DNA from 4 places in the Streptomyces sp. NPDC046909 genome. Region 3 is predicted to be linked to each of the others. Evidence: riboswitches for the same ligand, from Rfam matches in the RefSeq annotation. Region 3 holds a riboswitch; each other region holds the start of a gene.

What was found. A riboswitch is a leader RNA that binds a small molecule or an ion and turns the genes downstream of it on or off. The one in region 3 is predicted to bind cyclic di-AMP.
Positions count from the first base shown of each region.
Region 1: linked by a shared signal. The riboswitch ahead of ABZ928_RS13630 (transglycosylase family protein) and the one ahead of ABZ928_RS13080 (M23 family metallopeptidase) in region 3 are both predicted to bind cyclic di-AMP.
Region 2: linked by a shared signal. The riboswitch ahead of ABZ928_RS29635 (C40 family peptidase) and the one ahead of ABZ928_RS13080 (M23 family metallopeptidase) in region 3 are both predicted to bind cyclic di-AMP.
Region 4: linked by a shared signal. The riboswitch ahead of ABZ928_RS41015 (M23 family metallopeptidase) and the one ahead of ABZ928_RS13080 (M23 family metallopeptidase) in region 3 are both predicted to bind cyclic di-AMP.

Region 1 covers NZ_JBEYXC010000004.1:118,275-120,466, forward strand. Annotated here, with positions in the region: gene eno (phosphopyruvate hydratase) at 1-232, opposite strand, end outside; gene ABZ928_RS13630 (transglycosylase family protein) at 537-1,226, opposite strand; cyclic di-AMP (ydaO/yuaA leader) riboswitch at 1,230-1,408, opposite strand; gene ABZ928_RS13635 (transglycosylase family protein) at 1,603-2,192, opposite strand, start outside.
Region 2 covers NZ_JBEYXC010000009.1:305,304-307,495, forward strand. Annotated here, with positions in the region: gene ABZ928_RS29625 (ATP-dependent Clp protease proteolytic subunit) at 1-34, shown strand, start outside; gene ABZ928_RS29630 (hypothetical protein) at 42-356, shown strand; cyclic di-AMP (ydaO/yuaA leader) riboswitch at 635-847, shown strand; gene ABZ928_RS29635 (C40 family peptidase) at 851-1,324, shown strand; gene ABZ928_RS29640 (ATP-binding protein) at 1,393-1,851, opposite strand; gene ABZ928_RS29645 (helix-turn-helix transcriptional regulator) at 2,064-2,192, shown strand, end outside.
Region 3 covers NZ_JBEYXC010000003.1:912,171-914,362, forward strand. Annotated here, with positions in the region: gene ABZ928_RS13075 (PP2C family protein-serine/threonine phosphatase) at 1-824, shown strand, start outside; cyclic di-AMP (ydaO/yuaA leader) riboswitch at 1,027-1,185, shown strand; gene ABZ928_RS13080 (M23 family metallopeptidase) at 1,197-2,192, shown strand, end outside.
Region 4 covers NZ_JBEYXC010000017.1:32,473-34,664, reverse strand. Annotated here, with positions in the region: gene ABZ928_RS41020 (pitrilysin family protein) at 1-947, shown strand, start outside; cyclic di-AMP (ydaO/yuaA leader) riboswitch at 1,140-1,307, shown strand; gene ABZ928_RS41015 (M23 family metallopeptidase) at 1,320-2,084, shown strand.

The DNA of each region.
Region 1 (2,192 bases), on a different contig from region 3:
CGATCTGCTCGATGACGGCGAGGACGGCCTTCTCGACACCCTTGCCCTGGTAGCGGTTCGGGTCACCGTCGCGGAGCTCGATGGCCTCGAAGGCACCGGTGGAGGCGCCGGACGGAACGGCGGCACGACCCGTGCTGCCGTCGTCGAGGCCGACCTCGACCTCGACCGTGGGGTTGCCTCGGGAGTCCAGGATTTCCCGGGCTACGACGACGTCGATGGACGGCACGAGCATCTCCTTCTTGGATGTGACGCGGCTACGGCACTACCGCAGCGGCTCTGCGAGACGAGCCTAACCGGCTCCGGGCGATCGGCCACCGCGTGGACCGCCCCGTGGACAGAACCGATCGTAAATTGTTTCTGAACGGAACAAAGACGCTTCCGGAAACCCGGCACAAAAAAGCCCCGCCCCGGTGCGTACGGGGGAACACGCACCGGAGCGGGGAGCCCGTGGGGACGGGGGGACCCTCACGAGGCCTTCAGTATGAGGACCACGGATGTGAGGGCGCTGTGGTTCAGCTGGGTCTTGCCGGTGCCTCTTACTTGAGGTGCAGCTGCTGACCCGGGTAGATGAAGTCGGCGTCGCTGACGATGTCCTTGTTCAGCTTGAACAGCTTCTGCCAGCCGCCCTTGACGTCGTGCTCCTCGGCGATGGAGCTGAGGGTGTCACCCTTGACGACCTTGTACTCGCCGTCGCCCTTCTTGACCTTCTTACCGGTCGGGGTGGTGACGGTCTTCTTCGCGGTCGTGCGCTCGGAGGAGCGGGACGTCGACTGCTCGGAGGAGCGGGTGCTGGTGCCGCTGTCGCTCGACGAGCTGGAGGAACCGCTGGAGGAGCTGCTGCTGCCGGTGTAGGTGGCGCCGGACAGGCCCACACCGCAGGTCGGCCAGGCACCCTTGCCCTGGGAGGCGAGGACCTTCTCGGCGATCTCGATCTGCTGCGCCTTGGTGGCCTGGTTCGCGGTGGAGGCGTACGCCGTGCCGCCGTACGCGGCCCAGGTCGAGGCGGAGAACTGCAGACCGCCGTAGTAACCGTTGCCGGTGTTGATGGACCAGTTGCCGCCCGACTCGCACTGGGCGACGGCGTCCCACTCGGAGGCGGTGGCGGCGGAGGCGTTGCCGGCCGCCATCAGCGGGGCGGCTATCGCGACACCGGTGACGCCGGCGAGCGCGGCGGCGCGGGTGGCCTTGGACGGACGGCGGTGCTTGCCCTTGCCGGAAAACAGCATGGTGGATCCCCTCACCGACGCCTGCGAGGTGAGCTGTCGGGTTCGGGCCGGTTGAGTTGCCCGGCCGCGCGTCGGGGCCTCTCGGCCCACTGCGCGGCTTCACCCCGAGCCGGACCAGCGTGAACTGCTGGGCCCGGCACTTACCTTGGGTCCCCCGCTCCTGCCTACGGCGCTTGACGCGACGACTGTTCCCGTACGGCCGCTGGCAGGATTCGGCGTTGCGGCAGCCGGGGCTCGTGGTGACGAGCGGTGTTGACCGTAGACACGGAACCCGGGGGATTTCAAAGACGATCAGGGCTTCTGAGACTCATCCCACACTTTCGCCAAACCGGACATTTACTGCGAAGTGCGGCGCGAACTCCCGTGCTTTTTCGCCCTATTCGGTACCGAGTACGAGGGTCTGACCGGGCATGATGTCGCTCGGGTCGGCGCCGATGACCTGCTTGTTCTCGGCGTAGAGCCGACGCCATCCGCCGTCGACGTCAAGGGAGTCGGCGATGGAGGCGAGGGTGTCACCGGAGCGGACGGTGTACGAGCTCTCGTCGGCACTCGCGCCGCGGTGCTTGCCGGTGCCGGTGCCGGCGCCGGTGCGGGCGTCGGCGTCGGCGCCGCTGTCGGTCGCGAGGGCGCCGGTGTCAACGAGGGCCGAAGAGCCGCCCTCTTGCCATGAGTTGTCCGATTCGTCAGCATCCGTCTCTGCTGTGGGTGAGCCGTCGGACGGCTGTGAGTTCTCGGCGCCGGGGTCGGAGGTGTCCGACTTGGCGGAGTTGTCCGCTTCGGTGGATGCGGAAGGCGAAGGGGTCGCGTCGGTGGAGGACGCGTCGGACGACCCGGAGGACGAGCCCGAGGACGAGGACGAGTCAGGCGATCCAGATGAACCGGAGGAACTGGACGAGTTGGATGATCCGGATGAACTGGACCCTTCGGACGCCGAGGGGCTGTCGCTCGCGACGCCGGTGTCGACCT
Region 2 (2,192 bases), on a different contig from region 3:
GAAGGCCACCGCCGCGCCGCCCACCGGGCGGTGAGGGGCCGGTGCTCCCACCCGAACTCCCACCGCTGCCCGCCCTGACGCGCGCCGAGGGCGAGTTGATCGACCGTTATCTCGACGTGGTCGATCTGCTGGGCCGTATCAACCCGGCGCACCACGGCGACACCTACCGCGGACTGCGGGCCGCCCAGGCGCTCGTGGCCAAGGCGGCCGCACTGCGCGACGCGCTGGCGACGATGCATCAGCGCGGCGAGACCGAGGTGCACGCCGCGACCCTGGCGCAGGCGCTGCGGGTGCTCGACGGCGAGCGGCGCACCGCGCGGGTCGCCCTGCCGCCGCAGTGTCCGGACCGGGGTTGAAACGGACCAAATGACGTACCCCCATTCGGAGTAGACGCCTCTCCTTCGACTGGGCCGTCAGGCTTGCGCGACGCGCGTAGCCCGAGTCCGGAATGAGTGCCTCCGATGCTGGTCCGGGCGTCCTCGGACCCCTGGACAGTCCCTCGAACAGACGAGTGTCCACCCGAACGGGTGAGTGGTGAGTAACAACACAAATCCCCGATTCCATTGGGTTTTTCGGCATTGAGTGCGTGAAGATCCCTGTCTGACGACAAGCCCCCGCCACAGCGGCGGGGCGGTCCGGGTGGACGCCGAGTCCTGCCGCCGCCCGGATGACCGAGTCGACAGGAGTGGATCGGCAGGAGTGGAGGACCCAAGCACGACGGGTCGCCGGAGCAGCCTTCATCGGCCGTTCCGAGCAGCCCTTGGGGTGAAGCCGCAGTTTGCGGCCGGGCAACTTCGCCAGCCCGAATCCGACAGGTCATCCTTCACAGGCGGCTGACGAAGGGTTGCGCATGACTGCGCTCAATCGTGTCCCGTCGCTGATGGCCCGAGCCGGTACGGCTTCGGCTCTCACCCTCGCCGCAGTGGGCGGCTCCCTCGTGGTCCCGGGCCTCGCGTCCGATGCCGAGGCCGCGACACCGGCGACGAAGGCACTCCAGGTAGCGGCCTCCAAAAAGGGCTCCCCGTACAAGTACGGCGCCGCGGGGCCGCACCGCTTCGACTGCTCGGGGCTCACGCTCTACTCGTACAAGAAGGCCGGCAAAAAACTGCCTCGTACGGCGGCCCAGCAGTACAACAAGACCCGCCACATCTCCTCCGGCAGCCGCAAGGCCGGAGACCTCGTGTTCTTCCACTCGGGGTCGAACGTGTACCACGTCGGTATTTACGCGGGGAAGGGGAAGATCTGGCACTCCCCGAAGACCGGGGAGGTCGTGAAGCTGGAGAAGATCTGGACGAAGAGCGTCTGGTACGGCCGGGTCAAGTGACCCGATCCCGCGGGGGTGACGGCGACCTGACCCGCCGCCACCCTCGCGGGGCCGCCGTAGCGCCCCGCCTACGGTTCCTGCTGCCCCGCCGCTGACACCGGCTCCGCCGGGACGGTCCAAGGCAGTTCGATGGAAACCGTCTTGCCCCCCTCGCGCGTGGGCCGCACTCTCAGTTTTCCGCCGCACTCGGCGGTGAGCCACCGAATGATGACCATGCCTCGGCCGTTGTCCTGCTGGACAGCGGCCGGCAGGCGTTTGGGGAAGCGGGGGTGGCTGTCGGTGACGCCGATGCGCAGTTGTTCGTCACGGTCGAGATGGATGTCCACCGTGAAGGTGGGTGACTGCCCGAAGGTGTGCTGTACGGCGTTGGTGGCGAGTTCGGAGACGATGAGCCGGATCGTCTCCGCCACCTCGGTGTCCGCCGGCAGACCCCATTCCGCCAGGGTGCCGATGACATAGGTGCGGGCCGCGGAGACCGAGGCGGGATCGCTCGGCAGAGTGACGGATGCTTCCAGATGGTCTGCCATGGCGACGTCGTCCCTTTCCCACGGGACCGCAGTCCGACACGGAGCGGATGGTTCGAGTACGGTCCCGGACTGGTGCTTCGCCGCCAGACTGCCATTACCAGGCCCGTCACGGTGCCGATCCACCAAGATATGCATATATCTGTCGCTCGAAGCGGTGAACTCTCCGACGGAAAACCGTATTTGAGCGGCCCGTAAGGAGTAAGGAGTAGCCCATGCAGCACGGTCCCGCGGTACGCCGCCGGAAACTGGGCGCCGAACTGCGTGCGTTGCGCACGGGTGCGGGGCTCACCAGTGGTGAGGCGGCCCGGCTGGCGGGCTGGCACCAGTCCAAGGTGAGCCGG
Region 3 (2,192 bases):
TCGCCGCCGTCCTCAACCGGGTTGTGCGCCGCGGGGACCAGCGGCTCGCCTCGCAGCGCGAGATCGCCGAGGCCGCCCAGCGGGCGGTGCTGCCCGAGCCGGACGAGCGGATCGGCGGGTTCGAGATCGCGGTGCGGTACGAGGCCGCGCAGAAGGACGCCTTCATCGGCGGGGACCTGTACGCCGTGCAGGACAGCCCGTACGGGGTGCGGCTGGTGGCCGGGGACGTGCGCGGGAAGGGCATGGGGGCGGTCGCCGCGGTCGCCGTCGTCATCGGGGCGTTCCGGGAGGCCGCCGAGCAGGAGAAGACGCTGGAGGCGGTCGCGGGGCGCCTTGAGCGGGCGCTGGCGCGTGAGGGCACGCGGCGCGAGGGGCTGGACGGCTTCGAGGGGTTCACGACCGCCGTACTCGCCGAACTCCCGCACGGCGACGGGCTCGTACGGATCGTCAACCGCGGCCATCCGCCGCCGCTGCTGCTCTGTCCCGACGGGGCCGTGCGGCCGCTGCCCGCCGCCGAGCCCGCGCTGCCGCTCGGCATGGGCGAGTTGGGGAGCTGGCCCGACCGGGCGGAGGAGGCCGGCTTCCCGGGCGGGGCCACGCTGCTGCTGTACACCGACGGGCTGTCCGAGGCGCGGGACCGGCACGGGGAGTTCTACGATCCGGCGGCGCGGCTCGCGGGGCGGACCTTCCGTGCCCCGGGGGCGCTGCTGGCCACGCTCGTCGCGGAGGTCCGCCGGCACACCGGGGGCGGCGCGACGGACGACATGGCGCTGCTCGCCGTACGGCGGTCACGCGGGGTGAGCGCGCGACCGCCCTCCGCATAACAACTGACATACCGTCAATGGCTGTGAGGTTCCTGAGATTGTGGCGGCGCTGGGTCAACTCGCCCGTTTTTCGCCGCTCATGGCCCGTACGTCCAGCCGAAAATCGTTAATGATCAAGCGGAACAGCTTGGAATACCCAGGCCGGGTCTATTAACGTTCGATAACGCAGCGCGGTCGTCCCAGCCGTCACAAGAGACGGCTCCGTGCTCACGCGCTTAATCCCGCAAGGGAGCCGGGGAACCATCAACCCTGGGGTGAATCGCGCGAACGCCGCCGTGAACTCACGGCAGGTATACGCGCGTAGGAGACCTTCCTGCTCCGAACCCGTCAGCTAACCCGGTAGGCGAGAAGGAAGGAAAGGAGCACGCCCACGTGGCGTCAAACCGGCCTGCCCCCGAGGCCCCGTACGTGCCGAGCCAGCGCACCTCCACCGATGTCTTCGGCTACGGCAGCTACCACCACGACGAGGGCCCCCGCGAGGAGTGGAACCCCACCGAGGAGTCCCTCCGGCCGGCACGTGGCAAGCACCGGGTCGCCAAGCAGCGCGGCAACGGATTCGCCCGCAGCTCCACCGTCCTGGGCGTCGGTGTCATAGCCGCCGTCGGCGGGGCCGGCATGGCCAGCGCCAACACCGGCAAGCCGCCGGTCTCCATCTCGATGCCCGACCTGCCCAGCGTGGGCGGCGTCTTCGGCGGCGAGGACGAGGCCCCGCAGGGCTCCGCGACCGCGCTCAGCGACCTCGCCTCGACCGCCACGCAGGACCGGACCGAGGGCGCCTCGGACGCGGGTGAGACGCTCCGCAACCGGATCATGGCGCAGGCCGAGAGCCAGCAGACCCAGGTCGACAGCAAGGCGCAGCTCGCCACCCAGACCGCCCTCGCCGACGAGACCGCGAAGGCCGAGGCCGCCGCGCTGAAGAAGGCCGCGGACGACGCCGCCGAGGCGAAGAAGGCGGCGGAGAAGAAGGCCGCGCAGGAGGCCGAGGCCAAGCGTCTCGCCGAGCTCGCCAAGCAGTACACGCTGCCGACGTCGTCGTACACGATCACCTCGACCTTCGGTCAGGCCGGCTCGCTGTGGTCCTCCGGCTACCACACGGGTCTCGACTTCGCGGCTCCCACGGGCACGCTCATCAAGGCGATCCACAGCGGCACCATCACGGAGGCCGGCTGGGCCGGTTCCTACGGCTACCGCACGATCCTCACCCTCGACGACGGCACCCAGCTGTGGTTCTGCCACCAGTCCTCGATCAGCGTCAGCGTGGGCCAGAAGGTCAGCACGGGCGATGTGATCGGGCGCGTGGGCGCGACGGGCAACGTCACCGGTGCGCATCTGCACCTGGAGGTCCACCCGGGCGGGGCGGACACGGGG
Region 4 (2,192 bases), on a different contig from region 3:
TCGACGAGATCCCGCACGAGCTGGCCAACCCGTCCCGCCGGGCCGCCAAGGAGCTCTCCCGGACCCTGTTCCCGGCGGACCTGCGCATGTCCCGCCCGCGCCAGGGCACCGAGGACACCGTCCGGAACATCGACTCGGCGGCCGTACGCGCCTTCTACGAGAAGCACGTCCGCCCCGCCACCGGCACCGTCGTGGTCGTCGGCGACCTCACCGGCATCGACCTCGACGCGCTGCTCGGCGACACCCTCGGCTCCTGGACCGGCTCCCCAGCCCAGCCGCGCCCGGTGCCGCCGATCACCGCCGACGACACCGGCCGTGTCGTCATCGTGGACCGCCCCGGCGCCGTCCAGACGCAGCTGCTGATCGGCCGGATCGGCGCCGACCGGCACGACCGCGTGTGGGCCGCGCAGGTGCTCGGCACCTACTGCCTCGGCGGCACCCTCACCTCCCGCCTGGACCGCGTCCTGCGCGAGGAGAAGGGCTACACCTACGGCGTGCGCTCGTTCGGGCAGGTCCTCAGGTCCGCGCCCGACGGCAGCGGTGCCGCGATGCTCGCCATCAGCGGCTCCGTCGACACCCCGAACACCGGTCCCGCCCTGGACGACCTGTGGAAGGTGCTGCGCACCCTCGCCGCGGAGGGGCTCACCGACGCCGAGCGCGACGTCGCCGTGCAGAACCTCGTCGGTGTGGCGCCGCTCAAGTACGAGACGGCGGCGGCCGTCGCGAGCACCCTGGCCGACCAGGTCGAGCAGTTCCTGCCCGACGACTACCAGGCCACGCTGTACCGGCAGCTCGCCGCGACCGGCACCGTCGAGGCCACCGCGGCGGCCGTCAACGCCTTCCCGGTGGACCGTCTGGTGACGATCCTGGTGGGCGACGCCTCCGCCATCAAGGAGCCGGTCGAGGCTCTCGGCATCGGCGAAGTCACGGTCGTCACGGCCGAGTAGCGGCACGCGCGCGTGAAGGGGCCCTGGTGACTGAAGCGTCACCAGGGCCCCTCAATGTCCGAATTGAAGGCTGGTTGCCTGTTTGCCCTGTGGGATGCGCTACAAACTGCGTCATCCGTTTGGGGATTGAAAGTGGCCCCCCTTAGCGTCGTCCGGGCTGTCCGTCAGGCACTGCGCCGCGTCCGCGGCACCGGACAGTCATCGCCGAGTCCCCGTACGGCGCGAGCCAGGGGAGCCGGGGACCCACTTGTGCAGTCCCTGGGGTGAATCGGACGCCCGCGCGTGTCGCGAGGGGGTCCGTAGGAGACCTTCCTGCTCCGAACCCGTCAGCTAACCCGGTAGGCGAGAAGGAAGGAAAGGACCAGCCACTACATGGCGTTCACGCGCGCCACCGGGAAGCACCGTGCCCCGAGCCGGATGAAGCGCTCCACCGCCCGCGCGGCGGGGATCGCGGCCCTCACCACCACCGGCGTCATCGGCACCCTCGCCGCCCCGGCCCTCGCCGCGGAGCCCGCGGCCGAGCAGACCGGCCTCATCCCGGTCATCACCATCGGCGACTCGGTCGCCGACCAGATCGACGCGCAGGCCGAGGCCCAGGAGCAGGCCGCCAAGGAGGCCGCGCAGAAGAAGGCCGAGGAGGCCGCGCGCAAGAAGGCCGCCGCCAAGGCCGAGAAGGAGCGCAAGGCCAAGGAGCGCGCCGCCCGCGCGGCCGCCGAGCGCAAGCGCCTCAACAGCTACGTCGCCCCGATCTCGGGCTCGTACATCTCCACCGGCTACAAGGCGGGCGGCGCCGTCTGGTCCTCCGGCAGCCACACCGGCGTCGACTTCCACGCGGCCAGCGGCACCTCCGTCCACGCGGTCGGCTCCGGCACCGTCGTGGAGGCGGGCTGGGGCGGTTCGTACGGCAACAACATCGTGATCAAGATGAACGACGGCACGTACACCCAGTACGGCCACCTGTCGTCCATCGGCGTCTCGGTGGGCCAGACGGTCACCCCGGGCCAGCAGATCGGCCTCTCCGGCGCGACCGGCAACGTCACCGGACCGCATCTGCACTTCGAGGCCCGCACGACCGCGGAGTACGGCTCGGACATCGACCCCGTCGCCTACCTGCGCTCGCACGGCGTGAACGTCTGACGACGGACCGCAAGATCTTCTGGAACCCCGGCTCATCGAGCCGGGGTTTCGCCGTTTCCGTCCCTCTGCTGTCCAAAAAATATCCATGGATTCCGGTCCGCCATCGGA